Regions from separate parts of the Anaerospora sp. genome, predicted to be linked through region 1. Evidence: riboswitches for the same ligand, from Rfam matches in the RefSeq annotation. Region 1 holds a riboswitch; the other holds the start of a gene.
The links. Region 1 has a riboswitch for cyclic di-AMP ahead of RTR76_RS05035 (3D domain-containing protein). Riboswitches for the same ligand answer to the same signal wherever they lie in the genome.

Region 1 (5,617 bases):
TCTGATTGTACTCATTGGTCTAATAGCGCTTGTGAAATTTTTCAAAAAGAAATTAACGAATAAGCAGGTAAAAATATGCTTACCTCCAAGCACTGCATAATAAGCGGTGCTTTTCTCTTTTGAGAGATTGTATTTTATAGCCTTATTTAGTAATATGGATAAAGATGTGTGTAATTCTAGGGGAGATAACTATGAATAAAATTTTTGGATGGCTGGCTATTATCATAGTGGCTATATTACTGTACTTGTGGCAGCCGGATTTTTTTGATCATGCCTATAGAATTATTAAGCAAGGTGATATCATTGCCTTGTCGGAGTATCTTCGCTCTTTCGGAGCAGGTGCTGTTATTGTTACTTTGTTTCTTTTTATTGTCATGACTTTTACGATTGTTTTCCCATTTATGATTCTTTCGGGTGCTGCCGGCATTGTTTTCGGCTTGTGGTGGGGTACTGTTATTTCCTGGATGGGCGAAGTAGCAGGAGCCTTAGTCATGTTTATCTTTGCGCGTCACTTTTTTCGTCACGCCGTAGAAGGCTGGATTACGAAAAGTCCCTATCTAAAACAGGTAGATGACTATAGTGCTGAAAACGGCTTTAAAGCGCTTTTAATAGCTAGATTACTTCCGTTAGCTCCCTCGGGAATTATTACAGCTGTTGCTGCTATTAGCCGCATGACTTTTAAAGATTTCATTCTGGCTACGGTATTAGGAAAATTTCCTCCTGTAGTCATAAAGGTGCTTTTAGGTCACGATCTCGTATTTGCGAGTGAAAATATGGGGAGATTGATTGGTATTATCTTAGTCGTTATAGGCGTTTATGGAGCCTTATGGTGGTTCAAACGTAAGAATGGTAAATCTGATGAGAAATAGCTGACAGCGTAGCAGGGAAAAATTTACCTGTGACGAACTATTGATAATAATTCGTTCAGATAAATTTAGAGGTGGTGCTGTTATGCCAATTATTCAAATTGATATGCTTGAAGGGCGTACTGTTGAACAAAAACGCAATTTAGTACAAAAAGTAACTGAAGTGGTTTGTGAAACTGCAAACTGCCCGGCGGAAGCGGTAACTATCGTTATACGTGATATGCCGTTTGAGAATCTCGGCAAAGCAGGTAAGCTGCGTATTGATGCTTAAATGAAAAAAACACCCCATTTCGTATTACTTACGAAATGGGGTGTTCTTCTGTATACATAACACCATATCCGCCTTTGGGATAACAAAACTCAATGTTTTTAAAGGGGCACACCAGCCGGCAGGCGCCACATTCAATGCACTGTTTATATAATACGCCAATAGGCGTATTATCCGCATGATTCCACAAGAAAACTTCGGTAGGACAAATTGTCAGGCAGGCTTTACTCTGACAATCCTTACAGATATTCTGATCCCCGATGATGACATGCTGCCACGAATCATCAGGCTCAAAATGAAGGGAGCTCATCTTAGTGTATAATGTATTCATTTTATTACCTTTAACACACGCCAGCTGTCTTTGAGCATTTTGCCTAAAGGCTGCATGCTGATTAGTTTTTGAAAGATAAACTTTCTTTTGGCAAGTTTGGGCATCGTATAAACCTTTGCGACCTGGAAAGCAGCTTCGTTCGCCATTCGAGTGTAAAGGTCAAATAAATAGGGAATATCCTGCTGCATTTTAGCTACGCCAGCATTTGCTTTCATATCTTGCATGACAAAGCTTTCGTTTAGCAGTGTACGGTATAGAGAAAGCTTTCGTTCTGAAAAGTCACGGACTATTTTAGCGGCAGTAGCAGCTTTAGCTGCAAAAAAACCCGACCACATTGCTAGATTAACTCCATGAACACCATTAACAAGAGCGGCAGCATCGCCAGTAATCATAATTCCCGGATGTACGAGGCTTGGAATACTAGTATAGCCGCCTTCCGGAATAAGCGCGCTGCCATACTCTTTTAATTTACCGTCTTTAAGTAAATGCTTAATATTGGGATGTTCTTTTAAGCGATTCAAAAGTTCATATGGCCGAGTACCCGACTGGGCAAAATCAGCTACGGACATGCCGACATTTAAGCTGATGCTGTCTTTGAAAGTATGAATAGACGCTGTTCCATTCATGCCGGCTGTTGGATAACCGTATAACCCGATTATGGCTCCTTCATTGGGTAATAAGTTGAATCGTTCTTCGATAATCTCAGCGGAAAGGGAGATGGTTTCTTTTACATAAAGAGACATATTAAGTGGTGATACGCGGTGAATAAGGCCGGATTTTTCGGCAAGCATGGAATTCGCGCCATCAGCTAACACGATGATATCGGCCAGATAATAATTAGGATGAGGTTCAGCTATTTTTACACCAATTGCCTGATTGTCTTTAAAAAGCACTTCAGATACATGGTGATTATTAAGCAGGATAGCTCCGGCATCTATCGCTTTTTGTGCCAACCATTGATATAAATGGATACGTTTTATCGTAAAGCGATTGTAGGGAGCCGCTGCTAACCGCTTGCTTTGATATCGGGTGCTTAGTACGGAATCCTCTGTCATCCACCAGAAGGACTGGTCAGTTACCATTCGTTCCCATTCAAGTTCATCCCAGAAATTAGGAAAAAGTTTATGAGTATGCTCTGCAATGATGCTTACTCCACCGCAGACTTTCGCACCGGGGTAGCACCCTCTCTCCAGGAGTAAAACCTTCAGTCCCTGCTGTGCCATAAAATAAGCGGCTGTGCTGCCTGCAGGTCCGGCTCCTGCGATAATGACATCAAATTTCCCGGCGGGAGCTTGATTTGTTGTTTGCGATTTTATACTGTCCGGATTAATTTTATAAGGTTTTTTAAAAGAAAACACTCTGTTTATCATGTTATTCACTTACCTTACGTTGCATAATAAGAAAAAAGTCCGTATACGGAAGGATGAGCACGATAATCAGCCAGGACAGGTAATTAGAGACGATCATGCAAATGACGGTGGGTTGTCAAACTTCCAGGTATGCTGTAGAATACGTGTTATGCCGAATTTCCCAGGAAAACGGGGGAACCATATTTGGGGTGAATCCGCAGAATTTCTGCGGTAGGGATATCCTCTTGTCCCGAACCCGTCAGCTAACCTCGTAGGCATATAGAGAGGAGAGACTATCATGAATAAACTTTTTATGACTTTAGGGTTACTTTTTTTCATAGGAGCGATCGCTCTTAGTTCAAAAGCGTCAGCCGAGGCTGCAGAACGTCAGTTTAAATCAGAGGCTATCGAGATGGTAGCAACTGCTTATGCCCCCGGTGCACATGATAATGGTAAATGGGGAGATTTGACGCACATGGGAACGAAAGTTCGTCCAGGCATTATTGCCGTCGATCCTAAGCTTATTCCCTTAGGTTCACGTGTATATATTGAATTTGCCGACGGACATGGTGCTTATGCTACCGCTGAGGATACAGGCGGAGCTATTAAAGGGAAGCGAATTGACATTGCTATGGCAACTGTAGACGAAGCGTATGAGTTCGGTATGCAAAAAGCAAAAGTATATATTGTAAAGTAAAGAGGAGCGTCCCAGGCTAAGCCTGGGGCTTTTTTCCTATTATTTGCCCATCGACAATGACGGTAGTAACATGTGTTGAAATAGCGAATGGATCACCATCAAAGATAACTAGATCCGCGTCTTTTTCAGCCTCTATACAGCCAACCCGGTTACTCACTCCAATAATTTGAGCAGCATGCAAGGTAATTGCTCGCAATGCCTCATCGCGGGGTAAGCCTGCTTTTACCGCTAAAGCAGCCTCTAAGCGTAAGCAATTAATCGGCAAGAATGGATGGTCGGTGATTAAAGCTATTTTTACCCCGGCTTCATGGAGCAGGGCCGGTGTGCGGTAGGTACGGTCCTTTAACTCGACTTTAACTCTGGCGGTGATGGAGGGACCGATAACGGCAGGAATAGAACGCTTGGCAATTTCCTCTGCAATTTTATGTCCCGCAGTTGCATGCTCCAGTGTAAGCAGCAGATTAAATTCATCAGCAATACGGATTGCCGTCATAATGTCGTCTGCCGCGTGCGCGTGAGCTCGAAGCGGTATTTCACGGTTCAGCACCTGTACAAGTGCCTCCATGCGCAGGTCACGTTCGCCTGTCCCTGAAGCGATCTTATTTGCATAATTTTGAGCAGCGACCAACTGTTCCCGGATCATGCCTGCAATTGTCATGCGTGTTGAGGGAGGACGGTCCTTTGCCATGTATATTTGGATCGGATTTTCGCCAAAAGCAATTTTCATCCCTGCTGGCTGGCGAAGGATCATGTGATCAATTACGGTACCGTGTGTTTTAATCGCAACGCTTTGTCCGCCAATCACGTTTTCGCTTCCAGGAGTAACAATAATAGTCGTCACTCCACCGCATAATGCGTCAGATAAGCCTTGATCTTCGGGATTGATGGCATCTATGGCCCGCAAATGTGGACAGAGCGGGGAGTTTACTTCATTTTTGTCTACGTGAGCCTGTCCTACACCTTCTTCGGCAATACCGAGATGGGTGTGACAGTCGATTAACCCGGGAGTAATTTCTTTGCCTGCAGCCGATATAACGGTTGCATTGGCAGGAATGGCAATATGTTGGCCAACGGCAATAATTTTTTTCTTATCAATTAAGATTACGGCCCCTTCAATAGTTCCGTTTGAAACAGTATGAACAACACCACCAGTTATTGCAAGCATAAATACCTCCAACGACAGTATATGCTTAGTTTAAACAGTTGGACAAAATAAAATCAGGACTAAACAAATTATGTTTAGTCCTGACAATTTTAGAGAATTTTTTGGTCAATTAAATCAATCAACTGAGTAATTTCCGGTTTTGTAACCTGAGCAGCAGCTCCGAGTGCTTCGCCCTTACGGCGCATTTCTTCATTGATAAGAGAAGAGAAGATAATGACCGGAAGTGCACGCAGGTTTTCATGATCTTTGATGCGCTTAAGTAAATGATGACCATCCATCTGAGGCATCTCAATATCAGTAATGATTAAATTCAGCTTTTCTTGCATCGGAGTTCGGTCTGATGCCATGTTTTCTAAAGTATCCCAAGCAATTTGACCGTTCTCAGTACTAATAACATTGTTGTAACCAGCTACATGAAGCGTACTAAGCAACAGGTCACGCAGCATTTTTGAATCTTCAGCGATCAGGATAGTCTTCGTTTTACGAGTTTCCACTACACCTACATTAGCAGAAGGGATGGTAGTTAATTTGCGATTTATTTCCGGATTAATATCAGCCACAATTTTTTCGAAGTCCAGGAGAACAACCATTTTTGCTGCCATTTTTACTATTCCAACAACCATATCGGAGTTGGTAATGTTGGGAGGAGCCTCCATCTCGGTCCAGGATATACGGTGAATGCGGGAGACCTCATCAACCAGGAAGCCTACGAAGTAGTTATTGAGTTCACTGACAATGATTTTGTGTGAGGTGGCAGTGTGTTCACTGCCAAGGCATCTTGCCAGATTGACCAAAGGCATTACCTTGCCACGCAGAGTAAAAACTCCTTCAACATAGGGGTGGGTATTGGGCATCTTTGTAATTTCAAGAGGATTAATAACTTCACGGACCTTGGCAACATTTATGCCATAAGTAACAGAACCTACCGCAAATTCAACAAT
Region 2 (5,617 bases), on a different contig from region 1:
CCAGCAGTGCAACTGTCGCAGGCGAAGAGACAAGCTGCTTGGCAAGTCCGGCTACATCAGCGGGAGATGAATTTAGTAACTGATATACAATGATTTTTATTCCCTTTTTCGGTTCTGTTTGCCGGTAGAGGTTGCCGGCAAGCTGCACGTTGAGCTCTTGTCTGGCGGCTGCCAGTTGCCGATTTGTTTCATCTGCTTTATTGAACAGCTTATCTAAAGTTGAGAGCAGTTGTGGTCCCGGTGCTGACAGGCGTCCGGAAAGTTCTTTTATTAATAGGTTCTTGTATTGATAATCAGCAAGAGCACGATAACCGCACACAAAATCAAGACGAATTGCATTGTTTTTTCTTTCCCAGCTGCGAATTTTAATCATGCCGATTTCACCTGTTGCTGCTACATGGGTTCCGCCACAGGGACAGCAATCGATTCCCTCTATTTCAATTAAGCGAATCGCAGCAAAATCTTTAGCAGGTTGTTTACGCAGCGGGTATTCATGCAGAGTGGCTTGCGTAGCCTGGTGAATGCGTACAGCCTTATTGCCATAAAGCATCTCATTCGATAATTGTTCTGCAGCATTCATCTGCTCGTCAGTAAAGCCAGGCAGGTCAAGATCAATCTGACTGGATTGCGCGCCCAGATGGAAGCCTACCGTAGCTGCTCCAAACAGCTCATGGCAGGTGGCTGATAAAATATGCTGTCCGCTATGCTGCTGCATGTGGTCAAAGCGCCGTGACCAGTCAATTGCAGCTTCTACTGCCCCGGCTTGCGGCAGGTCGGACATGACGTGAATGATATCGCTTCCTTCGCTGTAGACATCATTCACCGGGATACCATTTATCTGTCCCTTATCAGAAGGTTGTCCGCCTCCTTCAGGATAAAAGGCGGTATGCTCCAGCACGACGCCCACATTGCCGTTAGGCAGGGTGATCGTTTTTTTTATCCGGCTTTGAAACTGGCGAATATAGCTGTTATTTTGAAATAAAAGATCGGTCACAAGGATCGCCTCCAAGTTGTTAGCATAGCTTCATTATAGCTTATTCCGGAAATACATTCATCCTGGAATGCATATATATCTGTAACTAATAACGTAAGGGGGCAGGGTATGATTTATTTTCGGTCATTTCCGTGCAGCCGGCAGCGCCTTTACTATAGCATTACCGCTATCGTCTTATTGAGCTTAGTCTTTGGCATTATCGGCTTTGAATTTGCTGATGAACGGGAGTTTGTTATTCAGGATAATCCGGTGGTGGAAGGAGTACCAGGCAGCAATGTCAGTATCGCGATCAACTTAGCGAACCGGATGCTGGAAGTATATAGTGATGAAAAGCTCTTCAAAAAGTACCGGATTGCTGTCGGCAAGAGTGGAACACCTTCACCAATCGGTGAATGGCATGTGGTTTGGAAGGACTATAACTGGGGAACCGGATTTGGTACACGGTGGATGGGCCTGGACGTGCCCTGGGGAGTCTATGGCATTCATGGCACCAATAAACCCTGGTCTATTGGGCAGTTTGCCAGCCATGGCTGTATACGAATGCGCAATAAAGATGTTGAGGAATTGTTTGAATGGATTCCGGTGGGAACACCGGTGAAAATAGAAGGAAGAAACGTAAAGATACAGCGCGTATTGAAGTACCAGACAACAGGTGCTGATGTTGTTGTTTTGCAAATCAAACTGAAAGAAATGGGATATCTTCACGAACGTGCTGATGGTATCTATGGCAGGGCAACGGAGGAAGCTGTCCGCAAATACCAGCAGGACAAAGGCTTGGAAGTGACGGGAGTCGTCAACAAAGCTGTGGTAGAAACGTTAGGCGTATAGCCCCAGGTTTGACCAAAGAATTAAATTGTTGTAATATAGATTGTGGAGCCGAATCTACACAGTACGGGGGAACCACATAAATTTACAGGGGATAATTCGCGAAAATGCGAAGGGGCGTGTTCTCAATTCTCTCTTTTCCCTATCCCGACAGCTAACCCCGGAGGCTTAAAGACCGCTGAGAATGTATTCTGCTCAAAGCAGTATTCTCAACGGCACACCAAAAGAGAGGTGGACCAATTGAAAAAGATTCTATTCCTTACTGTCTTATTGTCAGTAATACTATTCACGAATGCGGCTGTCTTTGCTGCACCAGGGGATAAGTTACTCAAACAGGGTATGCGTGGCGATGAGATACAGGTGCTGCAAAAACTATTGACTGATGCTGGCGTTTACAGTGGCGATGTTGATGGTATCTTTGGTAATTCTACATACCAGGCGGTACAAGAATTTCAACGTATTCATGGGCTCTCAGTTGATGGAGTAGTTGGCAAGCAAACCTGGGGTTACTTAGAACGTGCTGGTGCCGAGCCTTCACGCTATAGTAGATCGCTTGTTGTAACGGCTTCTGCTTACTCGGCTTATGATACCGGTAATTCCAATCGTACCAGCCGCGGCAACCCTGTTCATAAAGGCATTGTGGCTGTTGATCCGAATACCATACCGCTTGGTACCAGATTATATATTCCAGGGTATGGTTATGCTGTTGCCGATGATGTTGGTGGTGCAATAAAAGGCAACCGGATTGATCTTGCTTTTGACAGTCATGGTCAGGCGATGGATTTTGGCGTTCAGCGTGTGACGGTGTATATTCTTGATTAAACAGGCGCATGCGCCTGTTTTTTATCTTACAGAAAATGTAGCTTTCTGATTGCGAAATAAGAATGACATAGGCTTCCACCTGCGTCCTATAGGACTTGGTGAAAGCCAAGTCTTTTCTAATCTTATCAGAAAGTGTAAGGAGAGAAGCATCATGAATAGCTCGGTAGAGTGGCTTCAACAACATTTAATGGAAATATATGATCGCAACCCCTATGTAAAATTGCTGGAAATGCAAATTGTCAGTATTGCAGAAGGCCATGTACAACTTACTATGCCGGTCAAAGCGGACAAGCATGCTAACTTGTATGGCGCAGCCCACGGCGGAGCGTTGGCGTCTCTGGCGGATACGGTAATGGGGGTAGCCTGTGCTTCTTGCGGTAAGCGAGTAGTTACCATTGAGATGAATATTAATTATATTAAAGGTGTATCTGCCGGTACGACCGTTTTAGCTGATGCTAAAGTCATTCATAATGGACGCCAAACTATTGTGGTAGAGGCAGATATTTGCGACAGCCAGGGTAAGCTGGCAGCAAAAAGCCGCGGAACGTTCTGTGTCATTGGCCGTTTTGAAAATGAGTAATCGCGTGCAGAATGTTACTATTGCAGCAAAAAACTCCGTTTTACAAGCCGTCATACACAGACCAGAGCAAGAATCAGGTAAAACACTGATCATCAGTCATGGTTTCCGCGGCTCAAAAGATGGCAGCGGCAAAGCTGTACTTTTGGCAGAACAGGCAGTGGCGGCGGGCTTTACTGTTGTACGCTATGATTTCACACCGGGGCAGACCTTGTCTGTTCAAGTGGAGGAATTAACAAGTGTGATCGCATTCTGCCGGCACCATCTCAGCAAAGAAATCATTTTGCTTGGACGCAGTATGGGGGGGAGTGCTTCCCTGGTATGTGCAGCAGCCGATCCTGCAATAAAGGGACTTGCCCTGTGGGCGACTCCTTCCAACTTAGTTGAAACTTTTCAACTTGCTCTTGGCAATGATTATGCTTCCTTAGAGAAGGGAAACATGCTCATTTTAAATGACAGCTACGGGAAATTAGAGCTGAAACCGGAATTTATCCGTGATTTTGCTACGTTTGATTTGCTGAGTGCAATGCAGTTATTGGTTAGTCGCACCATGCCTGTTCTCATTTTGCATGGTACCAAGGATGAGATTGTACCCATCCGGCAAGCAAAGCTGCTTTATGAAACCGCAGGACAGCCTAAAACGTTTGTCCAGATTGATGGTGGTGATCATCAGTTTAATCTGCATAGTCAAATAGCCTCACAGGCTGTCATGGATTGGCTAACGGATAATTTCTAGAATAGAAAAAACATGCACCGCCGATACTACTTGATGAGTGACTCATTAAGTAGCAAAAGGGAGCGGTGCTCGTTGGATATATCGGGTAACATGCTAGCGCTGCTGTTAGCATTAATATCTGGCGTACTTATGGCTGTACAAGGTACATTAAATACAGCACTTAGTAAGGTGATTGGTTTAATTGAAGCTACGTTCATTGTACATGTCACAGGTACAATATTGCTATTGGTAGTTCTATTTGTACTGCGAATGGGTAAGGGAAATCTTGGGGCCATAACTACGGCACCCTGGTATGCCTATCTCGGGGGTATTGTAGGCGTTTTTATCATTTATCTGGTTGCTGCCAGTATACCGGCAGTGGGAGTGGCAAATGCCACAACCGCCATCATCGTCGGGCAGGTTTTGACAGCTGTTCTCATTGATCACTTTGGTGGTTTTGGAATGGAGCGGGTGCCTTGCGGTTGGAACCAAGTTGCCGGGCTTGTCTTGTTAGCCATTGGCGCAAAGCTGTTATTAAAGTGAAGCCTAATCATGCATTTTTAGGAATAGTAGAAGTCTTTCTAAGATTTTCCACGAGAGGTGTTAACAAAATTACTATTATGCAGTATACTTAAAAATAGATTTTCTGGTACAGGAGTACGTAGGAGGGGAATCATGGAATTTAGTTTTACACCAGACCAATTAGCATTAAAGAAAATCGCACAGGACTTTGTGGCTAAAGAAATTGCGCCTTATGCTTTGGAAATGGACAAGGCGGGAAAACTACGGGAAGGTCTGCTTGAAAAATTAGATGAAGCAGGTATGTTAAGTTTGGCCGTTCCGGAAGAGTTTGATGGACCTGGACTAGATGCTATTTCGATTGCACTTATGTATGAAGAATTAGGAAAGGGCTGCGCAGGTATTGCTACAGCGGTCGCAGCAAATGCGTTAGCATCTTATCCGGTTATTTTAGCCGGTACGGATGAGCAGAAAAAGAAGTTTTTCTCAGTAATTAATGAAGGTAAATTGGCTGCATTTGCTCTAACCGAGCCTGGGGCTGGCTCTGATGCCGGTGCTGTTGCCACTGCTGCCACTAAAGATGGCGATCATTATATACTTAACGGGACAAAATGTTTTATAACTAACGGTGGTCTTGCTGATATTTATGTTATTTTTGCTAATGCCCGTAAATCTGCTGGTATTCGTGGTTTAACCGCTTTTATCGTGGAAAAAGGAACACCTGGTTTTTCAGTTGGCAAGGAAGAACACAAAATGGGAATTCGTACTTCCAATACTTGCGAACTGGTTCTGGATAATGTTCGCTTGCCTGCTAGCAGCCGCATTGGCCGCGAGGGCGAAGGCTTTAAACTAGCGATGAAAACACTTGATGCTGCCCGTCCTTTTGTAGGAGCAGTATCTGTTGGGTTATCACAGGCGGCATTTGAAGTAGCTGTAAAATACTCAAAAGAGCGGGTACAATTCGGCAAGCCAATTGCATCCTTTCAATTAGTACAAGCTATGCTGGCCGATATGGCCATGCAGATTGATGCAGCCCGCTTGCTCGTATATAGAGCCTGCTGGATGAAAGATCAAGGCGTGGACTACTCCAAAGAGTCAGCAATCGCAAAATGTTTTGCTGCCGATACGGCAATGAAGGTTACAACTGATGCCGTGCAAGTCTTAG

Region 2: another riboswitch for cyclic di-AMP. It lies ahead of RTR76_RS20495 (peptidoglycan-binding protein); the one in region 1 lies ahead of RTR76_RS05035 (3D domain-containing protein).

What each region holds. Positions count from the first base shown of each region.
Region 1 covers NZ_DALZUO010000004.1:41,787-47,403, reverse strand. Annotated here, with positions in the region: gene RTR76_RS05060 (hypothetical protein) at 1-63, shown strand, start outside; gene RTR76_RS05055 (TVP38/TMEM64 family protein) at 192-869, shown strand; gene RTR76_RS05050 (4-oxalocrotonate tautomerase) at 952-1,137, shown strand; gene RTR76_RS05045 (4Fe-4S dicluster domain-containing protein) at 1,166-1,465, opposite strand; gene RTR76_RS05040 (FAD-dependent oxidoreductase) at 1,462-2,835, opposite strand; cyclic di-AMP (ydaO/yuaA leader) riboswitch at 2,975-3,106, shown strand; gene RTR76_RS05035 (3D domain-containing protein) at 3,113-3,511, shown strand; gene RTR76_RS05030 (amidohydrolase) at 3,528-4,676, opposite strand; gene RTR76_RS05025 (chemotaxis protein) at 4,766-5,617, opposite strand, start outside.
Region 2 covers NZ_DALZUO010000046.1:11,764-17,380, forward strand. Annotated here, with positions in the region: gene RTR76_RS20485 (DHHA1 domain-containing protein) at 1-994, opposite strand, end outside; gene RTR76_RS20490 (L,D-transpeptidase family protein) at 1,103-1,822, shown strand; cyclic di-AMP (ydaO/yuaA leader) riboswitch at 1,859-2,002, shown strand; gene RTR76_RS20495 (peptidoglycan-binding protein) at 2,051-2,641, shown strand; gene RTR76_RS20500 (PaaI family thioesterase) at 2,793-3,221, shown strand; gene RTR76_RS20505 (alpha/beta hydrolase) at 3,226-3,954, shown strand; gene RTR76_RS20510 (DMT family transporter) at 4,027-4,476, shown strand; gene RTR76_RS20515 (acyl-CoA dehydrogenase family protein) at 4,609-5,617, shown strand, end outside.